Regions from separate parts of the Mycolicibacterium arabiense genome, predicted to be linked through region 1. Evidence: predicted binding sites of a transcription regulator. Region 1 holds the regulator's gene; the other holds the start of a gene.
What was found. The regulator HspR, encoded in region 1, represses chaperone genes until heat shock. The targets are predictions, from matches to a motif close to ANNTGAGTNNNNNNNACTCANNT.

Region 1 (8,744 bases):
CAGGCCGCACCCGGTGCGTTCGCCGTCACGGTGTACTCCAGCGAAGAGGCTCTGCGGCAGGCGATCCTCGATCGCCAGGCCTACGGCGGCATCGCCGTGGGACCGCAGGGGCCGACCCTGCTGACGGCCACCGGCGCCAGCCCGGCCATCGCCACCGTGCTCGGACAGCTCGGCACCGGCATGGCCCAGAAGACCGGGATGCCGCTGCGCACCGAGGATCTCGCGCCGCTGACCGCCGACGATCCGCGCGGTGCGGGGTTGGCCGCCTCCGCGCTACCGATCACGCTGGCGGGCATCGTCCCCGCGATCGTCCTGCTGCTGGTCCTGACCCGCGAGGCGTGGACCAGGTTCGCAGCGGCCGTCGTGTTCGCGCCCGTGGCCGGTGTGAGCATCGCCGCGCTGCTGAGGTTCGTGTTCGGCTCGATCGACCAGAACTTCTGGGGTGTCGCGGGAGCGCTCTCACTGGGCATCGCTGCGGCGCTGCTGCTCGTGCTCGGACTGGGCTCGCTGTTCGGCAGGATCGGGCTGGGCATCGGCGCGGCGCTGGCCGTCCTGGTCGGCAATCCGCTCTCGGGGCTGGCGAGCGCCCCGGAGATGCTGCCCAGTGGCTGGGGAGCGTTCGGCCAGCTGCTCCCCCAGGGCGCGACCGCGACGCTGCTCCGGTCGACGGCCTACTTCTCCGGAGCAGGAGCGACGACCGCGATCGTGGTGCTGACCTGCTGGGTGGCACTGGGCGCGACGCTGGTCATCGTCGGGGCGCTGCGGCAGACCAGGGCTCCCGCGCCACTCACTTAGACTCGAACGACGTGGGACTAGACGACCGTGGCGCGCTGACGACATTGCGTGCCGCGGTCGACCCGTCGGCAGGCCCGGACGGCGTGATCCGCGACTTCTACACCAGGTGGTTCGCCACCGATGCGTCCGCGCGCGACCTGTTCCCACCCGACATGAACCAGCAGCGCGCGGTCTTCTCCCGCGCGCTGCACTGGGTGCTCGGGGAGATCGTCGACCAGCGCGCGCAGGAACCGGTGGCGTTCCTCGCCCAACTCGGCCGCGACCACCGCAAGTACGGCGTCACCGCGGCGCACTACGACACGATGCAGCGTGCCCTGCTCGGTGCGCTGCGCGGTCACTTCGCCGACCGCTGGGACGGCGCCGTCGCCTCGACCGCCGTCGACGTCGTCGAACTGGTCATCGGCGTCATGCGCGGCGCGGCCGACGCCGAGAGCGGATCGCCGTACGAGGACGGCACCGTCGTCGACCACATCCGCGCGACGCGTGACGTCTCGATCATCCGGCTCCAGCTCGACCGGCCGCTGTTCTATCACCCGGGCCAGTACGTGACGGTGCAGGTGCCGCAGTGGCCGCGGCGCTGGCGCTTCCTGTCGCCGTCGATCCCCTCCGACGGCGACGGCGCCATCGAGTTCCACGTCCGGTCGGTCGCGGGCGGCATGGTCAGCACCGCGATCGTCGGCGAGACGCGCGTCGGGGACCGCTGGCGGCTGTCGAGTCCACACGGCGGGCTGCACGTCGACCGCAACGCCGGCGACGTCCTGATGGTGGCGGGCAGCAGCGGACTGGCCCCGCTGCGGTCGATCATCATGGACCTGCAGCGCTTCGCCGAGAACCCGCGCGTCCATCTGTTCTTCGGCGGCCGCTACCCGTGCGACCTCTACGACCTGAACACCCTGTGGCAGGTCGCCGCGTACAACCCGTGGCTCTCGGTGACCCCGGTGTCGGAGTTCACGACCAACCCGCCGTGGGCGGCCGACTACCCGCTGGTCGACCCGCCGCGCGGCCTGCACGTCCGCCAGACCGGACTGCTGCCCGAGGTCGTCACCCGGTACGGCAGCTGGAGCGACAGACAGATCCTCGTCAGTGGCGGCCCCGAGATGATCGCGGCCACCAAGGCGGCACTCGTCGCCAAGGGCGCGCGACCCGACCAGATCCAGCACGATCCACCCGCGCCCTGAGCGTGTGAGAATCGGACGATGCCAGAGTTCGAGTCGGTCACACTCGTAGACCCGTCGTCGTCACTGACCGCCACGTTCGTGCCTGAGGCCGGGATGGTGGGCACGTCGCTGAGCGAGGACGGCGCCGAATTCCTGGGCCAGCGCCGCGGACTCGACGCCTACGTGAGCGACGCCAAGACGATGGGCATCCCCATCCTCTACCCGTGGGCGAACCGGTTGAGCGGCAACGGATACGAGGCCAGCGGCGCGCAGGTCACGTTGACCCCCGGTTCGGGTGGCGTCCGCACCGAGGAGAACGGCTGGCCGATGCACGGCGTGCTGGCGGCCTACCCCGGTTGGCTGGTGGCCGCGCGCACCGAGAACTCGGTGACCGCCGTCCTCGACTACGGTGGCGCGCCGCGACTGCTCGCGGCGTTCCCGTTCCCGCACGTGCTGACCCAGCGGGTCACGCTGGCCGACCGGACACTGACCGTCGAGACCACCGTCCGCGCGACCACCGCCGCCGCGGTGCCGCTGTGCTTCGGCTACCACCCCTACCTGACCATCCCCGGCGTGCCACGCGACGAGTGGCGACTCACCACGCCGGCCATGCGTCACCTGCCGGTCGACGACCGCGGCATCCCCACCGGGGAGCACGAGCCGTGGGACGGCGGCACCCGCACGTTGCAGGGCGTCGAGTACGACGACGGCTTCGACCAGGTACCCGAGGGGTCGGTCTTCGTCCTCGAGGGCGGCGACCGTCGCATCGGGGTCGCCTACGAAAATGGTTATCCCGCAGCGCAACTCTTCGCACCGCCCGGCCAGGACCTGATCGGCATCGAGCCGATGGCCGCGCCCACCGACGCGCTGCGCCGCGGCGGATACCGAAGCGCGGCCCCCGGCAAGCCGGAGACCGCGCGGTTCTCGATCACGGTGCGCTAGCGGCGGGGGCCCTTGCGGGGCTGCCACAGCACCAGCGCCGTGCTCTTGGCCGCGGCCTCACGGTGCTGCGCCATGCGCAGGCGATCGAGTTCGTCGGCCATCTCCGCCAGCCGCGACTGCAGCGCCTCGACCTGATTGGTCAGCTCGATGATGCGCTTGATCCCGGCGAGGTTCACGCCTTCGTCCTGCGACAGTCGCTGCACCTCACGGAGCAGGTCGACGTCGTGCTGCGAATACCGCCGCCCCCCACCGGAACTGCGCTGCGGGCTGACCAAGCCGAGCCGGTCGTAGGTGCGCAGGGTCTGCGCATGCATGCCGGCCAGCTCGGCGGCCACCGAGATCAGAAACGTGCGAGCGTCGTCCTTCTTGCTCATCAGACGTTCCCCGACCATCCCGCCCTGGGATCGAACCCACTGGCGCGCTCAGCCTTTGCGTACGCCTCCAACGCCTCGGCCGCCTCGCCCTCGAGGTTGGGCGGCACGGCGACTTTGACGGTGACCAGGAGGTCGCCGTGGCCGCCGTTGCGCTTCGGCACGCCGCGCCCACGCACGCGCAGGATGCGGCCATCCGACGTACCCTTCGGCACCCGGACCCCGACCTTGCCCTCCAGCGTCGGCACGGAAAGCGTTGTTCCCAGAGCCAATTCGTGAAAGCTGACGGGCACGCTGACGGTCAGGTCGTCGCCGTCGCGGCCGAACACCTTGTCCGGCCGGACGTGCACCGTGACGTACAGGTCGCCCGACGGCGCGCCACGCAGGCCCGCCTCGCCCTGGCCGGCCAGCCTAATGCGCTGACCGTCCTCGACGCCCGGTGGGATTCGGACGTTGATCGTGCGGGTGCGGGTGATCTTGCCCTCGCCGTGGCACTCGTCGCACGGCTCGTCGATGATCGACCCGGTACCGCGGCACTCGGTGCACGGTTCGGAGAACCCGAACGCGCCCTGGTTGCGGCTGATCACGCCCGCGCCGTTGCAGTTCGCGCACACCCGCGGGCTCGTGCCCGGACGTGCGCCGCTGCCATGGCAATTGGTGCACGGCGCGGGGCTGGTGAGCCGCAGCGGCATCGCCACGCCCTTGGTCGCCTCGAGGAACGACAGTTCCGTCTCGGTCTCCAGGTCGTTGCCCCGGCGGGGCCGGCTGGGCCGCGGCTGCTGTGCGCCCCGGCCGAACAACCCACCGAACAGATCGCCGATGTTGGCGCCGCCGGTCTGGCCTGCCGCGCCGAACAGGTCGCCGAGGTTCACCTCACCGTCGGCGCCGTATCCGCTGAAGCCGCCGCCGAACCCACCGTCACCCGGCGCGTACCGCCGACCGAAGCCGCCGCCCGCGAAGAGTCGACGGGTCTCGTCGTACTCCTTGCGCTTGGCCGGGTCGACGAGCACGTCACGCGCCTCGCCGACCTCCTTGTACTTCTCGTCGGCGGCCGCGTCGCCCGGTTTGCGATCGGGATGGTTCTCGGCGAGCAGCTTCTTGGCTACCCGCTTGATCTCCTCGGTGCTGGCATCGGAGGAGACGCCGAGCACTTTGTAGAAGTCCTTCTCAACCCACTCGCGCTGGGCCATCGTGCGTCACCTCCTCACCGTTAGTCATGTCGTTCGTGCTCTATTCGCTTGATTCTGAACCGTCTTGGGCGGCTGCGTCGGCTTTCACCGCAGTGTCGGCCTCGCCGACCCCGTCGACCACTCCGACCATCGCGTTGCGGAGCACCTGGTCGCCGAGCTTGTAGCCCTGACGCATCACCGTGCCCAGCACCGGATTCGAGCCGTCGCCCTCGTGCTGAACTGCTTCGTGCAGCGACGGGTCGAAGGGGTCGCCCTCGACGCCGAACGCCACCAGTCCCATGCTCTCGAGCGTCGCAGCGAGCTTGTCGCTCACCGACTTCAGCGGGCTGGTCTCGAGGTCACCGTGCTTGCGGGCACGGTCGAGATCGTCGAGCACCGGCAGCAGCGCCACGATGGCAGTCGCCTTGCCGCGTTCTGCCGCGACCTGCTTCTCCCGGTCCGAGCGCTTGCGGTAGTTGTCGTACTCCGCCTTGACCCGCTGCAGCATCGCCTTCAGTTCGGCGGCCTCATCGGTCTCGGTAGGGGCCGGGGTGCCCGCCCCCGGCTCCGACCCACTGGGGGCCGGGCCGGAGGCCGGGTCGCGTACTTCGCCGGTGTCGGGATCGATTCGCCGCTTGTCGGTGATGGTCACCGGCTCGTCCTGCGGATCGCGCCCTTCATCAGAGGAGCTGCGGGTCACTTGTTCTCCCGGTTGTCATCCTCGTCGACGACCTCGGCGTCGACGACGTTGTCGTCGGCCTGGCTGGAGCCGGCACCGTCACCGCTGCCCTGCTCGGCCTGGGTGGCCTCGTAGATCGCCTGGCCGAGGGCCTGGCTCTCGACGCCCAGCTTCTCCATCGCGGACTTGATCGCCGCGATGTCGGAGCCGGCGAGTGCCGACTTGGCCTCGGCGACAGCCGAATCCACCTTGCTCAGCGTCTCCTCGGGGACCTTGCTGCCACCTTCGGCTTCGCGCTGCTCCTTGACGAACTTCTCCGTCTGGTAGACCAGCGACTCGGCCTGGTTGCGGACGTCGGCCTCTTCGCGACGCTTGCGGTCCTCCTCGGCGTGCGCCTCGGCGTCCTTGATCATCCGATCGATGTCCTCCTGAGAGAGGCCGGAGCCCTCCTGGATCTTGATCGTGTTCTCCTTGCCGGTGCCCTTGTCCTTGGCCGTGACGTGCACGATGCCGTTGACGTCGATGTCGAACGTGACCTCGATCTGCGGGACGCCGCGCGGCGCCGGCGGGATGCCGGTCAGCTCGAAGCTGCCGAGCAGCTTGTTGGCCGACGCGATCTCGCGCTCACCCTGGAAGACCTGGATCTGCACCGACGGCTGATTGTCGTCGGCCGTGGTGAAGGTCTCCGACCGCTTGGTCGGGATCGTGGTGTTGCGCTCGATCAGCTTGGTCATGACGCCGCCCTTGGTCTCGATGCCGAGGCTCAGGGGAGTCACGTCGAGCAGCAGCACGTCCTTGACCTCACCGGCCAGCACGCCCGCCTGAAGTGCGGCGCCGACGGCGACGACCTCGTCGGGGTTGACGCCCTTGTTGGGCTCCTTGCCGCCGGTCAGTTCCTTCACCAGCTCGGTGACCGCGGGCATGCGGGTGGAACCACCCACGAGGACCACGTGGTCGATCTGGCTGACGGAGATGCCTGCGTCGGCGATGACCGACTGGAACGGCTTGCGGGTGCGGTCCAGCAGATCCTGGGTGATGCGCTGGAACTCGGCGCGCGTGAGCTGCTCGTCGAGGAACAGCGGGTTCTTGTCCGCGTCGACGGTGATGTAGGGCAGGTTGATCGACGTGCTCTGACCCGAGCTCAGTTCGATCTTGGCCTTCTCGGCGGCTTCGCGGAGCCGCTGCATGGCCATCTTGTCCTTGGTCAGGTCGATGCCGCTGGTGGCCTTGAACTTCTCGACCAGCCAGTCGACGATGCGCTGATCCCAGTCGTCGCCACCGAGGTGGTTGTCACCGGAGGTCGCGCGGACCTCGACGACGCCGCCGCCGATGTCGAGCAGCGAGACGTCGAACGTGCCGCCACCGAGGTCGAAGACCAGGATGGTCTGGTCCTTGTCGCCCTTGTCCAGGCCGTACGCCAGAGCGGCGGCCGTGGGCTCGTTGACGATGCGCTGGACCTCGAGGCCGGCGATCTGGCCGGCTTCCTTGGTCGCCTGACGCTGGGCGTCGTTGAAGTAGGCGGGAACCGTGATGACCGCGTCGGTGATGTCCTCACCGAGGTAGGCCTCCGCGTCACGCTTGAGCTTCATGAGCACGCGCGCGCTGATCTCCTGCGGCGTGTACTTCTTGCCGTCGATCTCCACGGACCAGTCAGTGCCGATCTCGCGCTTCACCGAACGGATGGTCCGGTCGACGTTGGTCACCGCCTGGTTCTTGGCGGGCTGTCCGACGAGCACCTCGCCGTTGCGCGCGAACGCGACGACAGACGGGGTGGTGCGTGAACCCTCCGAGTTCGCGACGACGACGGGGTCGCCGCCTTCGAGAACCGAGACGACGGAGTTGGTGGTCCCGAGGTCGATGCCGACCGCACGAGCCATGGTTGTGCCTCCTAGATATTCCGATCAAGGAACGTATGTGGGTCTGAGTGGACCACACTCAAGCCTTCCCGGTTCGACGGTGTCTTGTCAACCGAGAGTTGAGCCTGGATCACTCAAGTTGGTGTCGAATGGCTCAACGGGGGCCGTTCCGGATTTGTTCCCGGCGCCGTCTTCCGTTCTCGCGAGATCTACCGCAGCGCTGCTCTGGGGCCCGCGACCACGACGCTGGTGTAGATCTCGCGACTACCCCAGCCCGGTCAACCGGGTCAGCGCCGCCACGCAGAGGTCCCACGCCTCCGTGCCGACCGTGATCGGGTCGAAGTGGTCGCCGTCGAAGGTACGGATCTCGGCGCGATCCCCCGCGGCGACGGCCGCGGCCACGAAGTCACGCGACTGCTCGATCGGCACCCGGCCGTCGCGCGTCCCGTGCACCGCCACGGTCCGCACGCCCAGTGGTACCAGGGCCATCGGCGAGGCCTGGGCGTACGCCTGCGGGACCTGCCGTGGCGTGCCGCCGAGGAACGCGTCGACCGCGCCGTCGCCCAGGCCCAGTTCCGACCCGCGCGCCAGGTCGAGCACGCCGGCCTGCAGCACCGCACCGGTCAGCGCGACGGCGGCGCCACGACGTGCCGCCAGCCAGCCGACGAGCTGGCCACCGGCCGAATGCCCCAGTCCGACAACGTGATCGAGGTCCAGTCGATCGGGTCGCTCGCGCAGCGCGTCCACCGCGGCAGCCACGTCCTCGCCCGTCTGCGGCCACCCGCCGCCGTCGCCAACCCGGCGATACTCGACGTTCAGCGCGGCGAAACCTCGCGCGGCCAGGTCCGTGGCGAGCGGGCGGCCCAGCTCGGCGCCGTACCGCGCGGTCCAGTACCCGCCGTGCACCACGACCACCACCGGAGCGGGCGTCGATCCGGTGGGCAGGGTCAGCTCTGCGTACTGGCTGGGGTGATCGCCGTAGGAGTAGCGCACGGCGCCATCCTGCCCGCGCGGCTCGGCCCGTTCCGGCCCGCACCCGGCGACCACGGCGGCGCATCCGCCCGCCGCCGCGAGGAACGACCGCCGAGTGAACTCCACCCGGCCATCGAAGCACCACGACACGGCTTCATAACGACGCGAGTCACGGCGTTAACTCCCGTCACAGCCTGGGTACCGTTGCGAGCGAGGCCTAGGGAGACATCGTGCACGTGACACAACGGGTGACGACGGCGCTGGCGTGCACGGCGATCGTCCTCGGCGCCGCACTCGCCGGCTGCAGCGACCTCGTCGAGGGCAACCCCAGCAACGGCGCGCAGAACCCCACCGAACCCGCCTTCCCGACAACCAGGCCGACGCGGTCCACGCCCAGCGCGCCGGTGCTGCCACCCCTGCCGCCGCCACCTCCGCCCGCCGCTCCTCCCACGGCGGCCGAGGCGCTCCCCGCGTCCAACGGCTACGTCTTCATCCAGACGAAGTCGGGCAAGACGCGCTGCCAGATCAGCATCGACGAGGTCGGTTGCGAGGCGCCGTTCACCAACCCTCCGCAGGTCGGCGGTTCGCCGGCCAACGGCGTCCGGCTCACCGCCGACGGTGACGAGACGTGGATCGTCGGCAACCTCGGCGACATCCCGGCCGTCACGCTCGACTACCGCCCCTACACCGCGGTCGGCTGGACCATCGACGCCAGCGAGGCGGGCACGAAGTTCGTCAACGAGGCCACCGGGCGCGGCATGTTCGTCGCGATCGAGAACGTCGACGTCTTCTGAACGTAATGC
Region 2 (8,744 bases), 2.5 Mb from region 1:
CTACTGTCCCTGATGCCCGAACCCGTCGTCGCGCGCTACCGCGAGGGCGAGGAGACCATCGCCCAGGACCACCAGGACGTCACCGTGCTGTTCGCCGACATCGTGGGACTCGACGAGCTGTCCGAGGAGCTGACGTCCGACGAGGGACTGGCGATCGTCAACAAGCTGGTACGCCAATTCGATGCGGCGGCAGTCAATCTCGGCGTGGAGCGGGTGCGCACCCTACGCAACGGCTACCTCGCCAGCTGCGGGCTGAGCGTGCCCAGGCTCGACAACGTGCGGCGGACGGTCGATTTCGCCGTCGAGATGCAGCACATCGTCGATCGGTACAACGCCGAGTCCGGCAACGACCTGCAACTGCGCGCGGGCATCGACACCGGAACGGTCAGCAGCGGACTGGTCGGCCGGTCGAGCCTCGCCTACGACATGTGGGGCGCGGCGGTCAACGTCGCCTACCGTGTGCAGAGCGGGTCAGCGCAACCCGGGGTGTACGTGACGTCCCGGGTCTACGACGCGATGCGCGACACCCGCAAGTTCGACGAGGCCGGGCACGTCGGTTCCGACGACGACACCGAGCCGATCTGGCGTCTGGTGGAGCGTCAGCAGTGACCGGCCTGCTCGACGCGCCCTGGTTCTACTGGGCGGTCGGCGTCGCCATCGGATTCCCGGTCCTGCTCATCCTGCTGACCGAACTGCAGAACGCGCTGCGCCGCCGCGGCAGCGTGCTGACCCGCCCGGTGTATCTGCTGCGGGCCTACATCCTGCCGCTCGGCGCCTTGCTGCTCCTGCTGGTCCAGGCCATCCAGGTCAACGGCGAGGCGACACCGGTGCGCATCGTGGCCACCGTGTTCGGCTTCGTCGTACTCGTCCTGCTGCTGTCGGGGCTCAACGCGACGCTCTTCCAGGGGGCACCGGAAGGCACGTGGCGCAAGCGGGTTCCGTCGATCTTCCTCGACGTGGCGCGCTTTGCGCTCATCGCCGTCGGCGTTGCGCTGATCTTCGCCTACATCTGGGGCGCCAACGTGGGCGGCCTGTTCACGGCGCTCGGCATCTCCTCGATCGTCCTCGGCCTGGCGCTGCAGAACTCGGTGGGCCAGATCATCTCCGGCCTGCTGCTGCTGTTCGAACAGCCGTTCCGGCTCGGCGACTGGGTCGACACGGCGACGGCGCGTGGCCGGGTGGTCGAAGTCAATTGGCGCGCAACGCACATCGAGACCGTGGCCGGGCTGCAGATCACCCCCAACTCCGTGCTGGCCGGCCAGTCGTTCACCAACCTGAGCAGGCCCGAGGGCGCGCACGTCATCACCGTGCAGACGGTGTTCGCGCTCAACGACCCGCCCGACGACGTCTGCGAACTCCTGACCCGGGTCGCCGCGACACTGCCCCAGTTGCGGCCCGGTGTTCAGCCGTCGACCCTTCCGTTGGGTGGCACGGAGTACGCGACGACGATTCCCCTGCGGTCCCCCGCCGACGACGCCGCGGCGCGGTCGACGTTCCTGCGCTGGATCTGGTACGCGGCCCGGCGGGCCGCGCTGCACCTCGACGAGGCCGACGACGACTTCGCCACCGAGGAGCGACTCACCGCGTCGCTGCGGATCGTCGCGCCCGCTCTGCGGCTGGGCCCCGGAGAGGAGTCCGAACTCGTCGCGCACGCCCGACTGACCCGCTACGCCGCCGAGGAGACGCTGCAGTTCGCAGGCGAGGTGCCGCGCCGCATGTCGTTCATCGTCAATGGCAACGTCAAGCTGTTCGTGGCGGGTGACGACGGCGAGGTAGTCCCGGTACGGACCCTGAGCAGAGGCGACTTCATCGGGCAGACGGCGCTGACCCGCGAAGCCGTGTCGGCCTCCGCCCGTGCCGTCGACGAGGTGACGGTCGTTCAGGTCGACCGTGAGCACGTCGAGGAACTCGTCGCGCGAAAGCCGTTGCTACTACAGGACATTGGTAGGACCATCGAGGATCGCCGGCGCAGTGCCCGGCGCGCGTTGGCCGCCGTCCGCGACTGACCGGCACCCGTCGCCGGCCGGTCGCCGGCAAACCACAACAGTCACTTCAGTCCCACCCGTCACAGCGCACGATGGCCGCCGTAGGTGTCGGGGCCGAGTCCTGATCGTTAGCCATTCGCGACACGACACGACGGCGTTGCCCAGGGATGTGCCGTCTCCCTGCGTGTTTCACTGACGACCGCAAAGCAACGGAGATTGCTTTAGGACCAGAAGAGAAAGGCAGGTCGGTTGCCGTTATGAAATTCGTCAGAAAGATTCGTGGAGCGTGGTTGCGTCGGTTGGCGGTGGCCGCCCTCACCGCCGCGACCCTGCCCGGATTGATCGGCGTCGCCGGGGGCACGGCAACCGCAGGAGCGTTCTCGCGTCCGGGCCTGCCGGTCGAGTACCTCGACGTGTTCTCCCAGTCGATGAACCGCAACATCCGGGTCCAGTTCCAGGGCGGCGGCCCGCATGCTGTCTACCTGCTCGACGGCCTGCGCGCCCAGGACGACTACAACGGCTGGGACATCAACACCCCGGCATTCGAGTGGTACTACGGCTCGGGACTGTCGACCGTCATGCCCGTCGGCGGACAGTCGAGCTTCTACACCGACTGGTACCGCCCCTCGCAGGGCAACGGTCAGGACTACACCTACAAGTGGGAGACGTTCCTGACCCAGGAGCTGCCGGCCTACCTCGAGGCGAACAAGGGCGTCGCGCAGAACGGCAACGCCGTCGTGGGTCTGTCGATGGCAGGCGGCACCGCACTGACCTACTCGATCTACTACCCGCAGAAGTTCGTCTACGCCGCATCGCTTTCCGGCTTCCTCAACCCGTCCGAGGGCTGGTGGCCGATGCTGATCGGGCTGGCGATGAACGACGCAGGTGGCTACAACGCCGAGAGCATGTGGGGCCCCTCGAATGACCCGGCATGGAAGCGCAACGACCCGATGGTCAACATTGCTCAGCTCGTCGCCAACAACACCCGCGTCTGGATCTACTGCGGCACCGGCACCCCGTCGGATCTCGACACCGCAGGCGGCGGTGGCAACCTGATGGCCGCGCAGTTCCTCGAAGGGTTCACCCTCCGCACCAACCTCACCTTCCGCGACAACTACGTCGCCGCGGGCGGCACCAACGGCGTGTTCAACTTCCCGGCCGCCGGCACGCACAGCTGGGGTTACTGGGGTCAGCAGCTTCAGATGATGAAGCCCGACATCCAGCGAGTGCTCGGCGCGCAGGCAGTCGCCTAACCGCCCAGCACGACTGCAAGACCAAGGGAGCCTGCCGCAACCCCCCGAGCGGCAGGCTCCCTTCTCGTACGTCCAGGTGTCCGTACCAACCCGAAGCAGCGCTGAGGAGGCGCCATGATCACCGACGGCAGCGTGCGCGTGGGCAATCGCGGGGTCGCCTACACAGAGGTCGGCGACCCCGAGGGCCCGCTGGTGCTGCACAACCACGGAGGGCCCTCGAGTCGCATCGAGGCCGAGCTGTTCGACGTTGGTGCCACGGCTCGCGGCCTTCGATTCGTATGTCCGGACCGACCGGGTTTCGGCCGTTCGGACCCGCATCCCGATCGCAGCTTCGAGTCGTGGGCACGCGACCTGGTCGCGATCGCCGATTCCGTCGGTGCGCAGCGCTTCGCCGTCACGGGCTGGTCCGAGGGCGGGCCATGGGCCTTGGCGGCCGCCGCATACGTCGCGCCGGCCCGCCTCGCCCACGTGGCGTCGATCGGCGGTGCCGCCTACGGCGCGTTCGGTGCCAATTGGGCCGCCAAGCACCTCAGTAGCGCCGACGCCCTCGGCGGGCGACTTGCGCTGCACTTCCATCCCGGCTTCAGGCTGATGTACGACGTGCTCGGGTTGACCGCCAAGCACTTCGAGGCCTCCTACGCCACGTCGATCAGGAAAGCGGTCAGCGACGTGGACCGTGAGGTGCTCGCCGACGACGCCGTCATGGAGCCGTTCCTGCGCGCGTCCCACGAGTGCTTCCGCCACGGCGCCGGCGGGCTGGTCCTCGACGCCACGCTGCTCTACCAGACGTGGCCGTTCGACCTGACCCAGGTGACCAGGCCCGTCCACGTCTGGCACGGCGACGCGGACACCCTGGTGCCGGAGGTCATCGGTCGGACCGTTGCCGAACGGACCCCCGGCGGCGTCTGGCATCCGGTGGCCGGCGAGGGTCACTTCATCGCGGTGAGCCACTGCGACGAGGTCCTCTCGCTCGTCGCGGGAGATCTCGCGACCGCCTGAGCCACCCCAGCGCGGGGCAGCATCGTCGGTGATCTCCATTTCGCCCAGGGCTACATCAACACCCCGCGGGAACAAAGCCGAACCGCCCAAGGTTGAGCGCATCAGATTCAACTTTGGAGGATTGATGCCAGAACCAATCGCAGTCCCCGTCCTGTTCATCAGCGAGCCGGTCGTGCTGCCCGGAATGGTGGTGCCGGTCGAACTCGACGACGCGGCCCGCGCGGCGGTCGACGCCGCCCAGGCAAGCGAGTCGGGCAAGCTGCTCATCGCCCCGCGTCTCGACGACCGTTACCCCACCCACGGCGTGATCGCCTCGATCGTGCAGGTCGGCCGCGTGCCTGGCGGCGGTGCAGCCGCCGTCGTGCGCGGTGAGCGGCGGGCGCACATCGGCTCCGGCACCACCGGGCCCGGTGCGGCGCTGTGGGTCGAGGTCACCGAGGTCGTCGACGACCCGGCCGGCCCGGCCAACGAGACCAAGACGCTCGCGGCGGAGTACAAGAAGCTGCTGTTGGCGATGCTGCAGCGCCGCGAGGCGTGGCAGATCGTGGACGTGGTCAACAAGATCAGCGACCCGTCCGCACTGGCCGACACCGCCGGGTACGCGTCGTACCTGACCGACGTGCAGAAGCGGCAACTGCTGGAGACCGAGGACGTCGCGGCACGCCTGCGCGTCCTGATCGAGTGGACCGGCGAGCACCTGGCCGAGACCGAGGTGAACGACAAGATCGCCGAGGACGTCCGCGCTGGAATGGACAAGCAGCAGAAGGAATTCCTGCTGCGCCAGCAGCTCGCGGCGATCCGCAAGGAACTCGGCGAGGGCGAGCCCGAAGGGTCCGACGATTACCGGTCCCGCGTCGAGGCCGCCGACCTGCCCGAGAAGGTGCGCGAAGCCGCGCTGCGGGAAGTCGGCAAGCTGGAACGCTCCAGCGACCAGAGCCCCGAGGGCGGCTGGATTCGCACCTGGTTGGACACCGTCCTGGACCTGCCGTGGAACGTGCGCACCGAGGACTCGACGGACCTCGCCGGGGCCCGCGAGATCCTCGACGCCGACCACCACGGGCTGGACGACGTGAAGGACCGGATCGTCGAGTACCTGGCGGTCCGGGCCCGACGTGCCCAGCGCGGCATGGCGGTCGTCGGCGGCCGTGGCTCCGGCGCCGTGATGGTGCTGGCAGGCCCTCCCGGCGTCGGCAAGACGTCGCTGGGTGAGTCGGTGGCCCGCGCGCTGGGCCGCAAGTTCGTGCGCGTCGCCCTGGGTGGCGTGCGCGATGAGGCCGAGATCCGTGGTCACAGGCGCACCTACGTCGGTGCGCTGCCCGGCCGGTTGGTCCGCGCGATCGGCGAGGCCGGGTCCATGAACCCGGTCGTGCTGCTCGACGAGATCGACAAGGTGGGTTCGGACTACCGCGGCGACCCGAGTGCGGCGTTGCTCGAGGTGCTGGATCCGGCGCAGAACCACACGTTCCGCGATCACTACCTCGATCTCGACCTCGACCTGTCCGACGTCGTGTTCCTGGCGACGGCCAACGTCATCGAGAACATCCCGCAGGCACTGCTGGACCGCATGGAGCTGGTGCAGATCGACGGGTACACCGAGGACGACAAGGTCGCCATCGCTCGGGACTACCTGCTGCCAAGGCAGCGTGAGCGTGCGGCGCTGACGACCGAGGAGGTCGAGGTGACCGACGACGCGCTGCGCAAGATCGCGGCCGACTACACCCGGGAGCCCGGCATGCGCCAGTTCGAGCGGTTGCTGGCAAAGGCGTTGCGCAAGGCGACGACGAAGTTGGCGGGTGGCGTGGAGTCACTCGTCATCGACGAGCCTGATCTCGTTGCGTACCTGGGCCGTCCGCGGTTCACGCCGGAGTCCGACGAACGCACTGCGGTGCCGGGTGTCGCGACCGGCCTGGCCGTCACGGGTCTGGGCGGCGACGTGCTCTTCATCGAGGCGAACTCGAACTCCGGTGACGCGGGTCTGCGACTGACCGGTCAGCTGGGCGACGTGATGAAGGAGTCGGCGCAGATCGCGCTGTCCTACGTCCGGGCGCACGCCGAGCAGTTGGGCGTGGACCCGGAGGCGCTGGATCGCCAGATCCACGTGCACTTCCCGGCAGGCGCGGTGCCCAAGGACGGTCCGTCCGCGGGTGTCACGATGGTCACGGCGCTGGTGTCGATGGCCACCGGACGCAAGGTCCGCGGTGACGTGGGCATGACCGGCGAGGTCACGCTGAACGGCCGGGTGCTGCCGATTGGCGGCGTCAAGCAGAAGCTGCTGGCGGCGCAACGGGCCGGGTTGAAGACCGTCTTCATCCCGCAGCGCAACGAGCCCGACCTGGACGAGGTGCCCGCCGAGGTGCTCGAGGCGTTGGAGGTCAAGCCGATGACCGACGTGGCCGACATCGTCGCGCTGGCACTGGAGCCGCTGACCGAGGCCGCGACCGTCGCTGCCTGACAACCGAATACCGCGAGCAGACGCAAAATCCCCTCGATCACGCCGAAAGAGGGGATTTTGTGTCTGCTCGCCGAGGAAGGGGACTACGAAGATGCCACGTCGCGGAGAACCGTTGCGCAAGCTCGGGTTCCTGACCATCGGGCGCTTCGACCCGGCCAACCCCGGGCCGGGCATGGAGGAGACGCTTCGGACCATCGAGCGGGCCGAGGCGCTCGGGTACGACAGCGTCTGGCTGCGTGACCGGCACCTGCAGCCCGGCATCTCCTCGCCCGTCGCGATCATGGCGGCGGCCAGCCAGCGCACCAGCCGCATCGAGCTGGGCACCGCGGTGATCCCCCTCGGCCTGGAGAACCCGTTCCGCCTCGCCGAGGACCTGGCCACCGTCGACATCCTGTCCGGCGGCCGGATCAACCCGGGCGTGTCGGTCGGCACGCCGATGCTCTACGACCACTACAAGACCGCGCTCTACCCCGAAGCGCATGACACACAGGACTTCTCGAAGGAGCGCGTGCTGCGTCTGCTGCGTGCGCTGCGCGGCGAACCGGTCAGCGACTTCGCCGGCACCGTCGGCGTCGAACAGTTCACCGATCGCATTCAGCCGCACTCCCCGGGTCTGGCCGACCGGGTCTGGTACGGCGGCGGCCTCGAGTCGGCCAGGTGGGCGGGCGAGCAGGGCATCAACTACCTGACCAGTTCGGTGGTGAGCACGCAGGGCACCTCGGGGGAAACGCCGTCAACTGACTTCGCCACCATCCAGGGCGAGCAGATCGACGCCTATCGGGCACACCACCCGCGACCCGAAACGGCAAGGGTGTCACAGGGTCTCGTCGTCATCCCGACCGACTCGGCCACCGACGACCAGGCCCGGCGCTACCGCGAATACGCCGCCAGCCGATTCGAACGGACCACCGCTCCGCAGGGACCGCGCCGGATGCTGTTCTCCCCCGACTACGTCGGCACCTCCGACGAACTCGCCGACCGGCTGTTCGACCATGCCGGCTTCCAGCGCGCCGACGAGGTGGCGTTCGCGCTCCCATTCACGTTCGGCGCCGACGACTACGCCCAGATCATCGACGACATCGCCGAGAATCTCGGCCCGCGCCTGGGGTGGCAACCACGCATGTGACAACCGGCGGTCAGCGGGTATGACACCGGTCGTGAGCGTCCGGATCGGCACGTCGGGGTGGTCGTACGACCACTGGAACTCGGTGCTCTACCCGACGGGCATGCCCGTGTCGCGACGCCTGGCCCGGTACGTGCAGGAGTTCGACACGGTGGAACTCAATGCGAGCTTCTACCGGTGGCCCAAGGACTCCACGTTCGAGGGCTGGCGCCAGCGGCTCCCCGAGGGCTTCACGATGACGGTCAAGGCGCACCGCGGGCTGACGCACTTCCGGCGGCTGCGGGAACCCGAGGCGTGGGTCGAGCGGTTCGAACGCTGCTGGCGCGCCCTGGGCGACCGACGCGAAGCCCTGCTGGTTCAACTGCACCCTGCGCTCGCCTGCGACGACGCGTCGACCGCCCTGCTGGACCGCTTCCTCACGCTGATGCCGGACTGGATTCCCGTGGCCGTCGAGTTCCGCCACCCGTCATGGGACGCGCCGGCCGTCTACGACCTGCTCGAGCGCCACGGCGCGGCGTACGTCGTAACCAGCGGCGCTGGCCTGCCTTGCGTGCTGCGCGCCACCAGCCGCCTGGTGTACGTGCGCATGCACGGGCCCGACGACGAGCACCTCTACGCCGGTTCGTACTCCGACGACTCGATGCGCTGGTGGGCCGACCGCATCGGTGAGTGGCAGGACCAGGGCCGCGACGTGCTGGTCTACTTCAACAACGACGGCGAGGGCAACGCCGTGCGCAACGCGTGGACCTTGAAGGACCTGCTGAGTTCCAGCCCCTGACGACCGGTGACCCGGCCTAGAATTCCTGCCCATGGCGTACGACGAGGACCTCGCCAACCGCATCCGCGAGGTGCTGGCGGGTGAACAGGCCGTCGAGGGGCGCGCCGTCGACGAGAAGCGCATGTTCGGCGGGCTCGCGTTCCTGGTCGGCGGA

Region 2: a site for HspR is predicted at 4,328-4,350, ahead of lon (endopeptidase La). Genes of this name have one in related genera too.

What each region holds. Positions count from the first base shown of each region.
Region 1 is NZ_AP022593.1:2,975,746-2,984,489, forward strand. It holds gene G6N61_RS16055 (ABC transporter permease) at 1-795, shown strand, start outside; gene G6N61_RS16060 (FAD-binding oxidoreductase) at 807-1,973, shown strand; gene G6N61_RS16065 (aldose 1-epimerase) at 1,992-2,894, shown strand; gene G6N61_RS16070 (heat shock protein transcriptional repressor HspR) at 2,891-3,268, opposite strand; gene dnaJ (molecular chaperone DnaJ) at 3,268-4,455, opposite strand; gene grpE (nucleotide exchange factor GrpE) at 4,496-5,134, opposite strand; gene dnaK (molecular chaperone DnaK) at 5,131-6,990, opposite strand; gene G6N61_RS16090 (alpha/beta hydrolase family protein) at 7,234-8,067, opposite strand; gene G6N61_RS16095 (hypothetical protein) at 8,172-8,735, shown strand.
Region 2 is NZ_AP022593.1:524,988-533,731, forward strand. It holds gene G6N61_RS04210 (adenylate/guanylate cyclase domain-containing protein) at 1-609, shown strand, start outside; gene G6N61_RS04215 (mechanosensitive ion channel family protein) at 606-2,006, shown strand; gene G6N61_RS04220 (esterase family protein) at 2,243-3,238, shown strand; gene G6N61_RS04225 (alpha/beta fold hydrolase) at 3,353-4,237, shown strand; gene lon (endopeptidase La) at 4,362-6,689, shown strand; gene G6N61_RS04235 (LLM class flavin-dependent oxidoreductase) at 6,781-7,815, shown strand; gene G6N61_RS04240 (DUF72 domain-containing protein) at 7,847-8,590, shown strand; gene G6N61_RS04245 (TfoX/Sxy family protein) at 8,622-8,744, shown strand, end outside.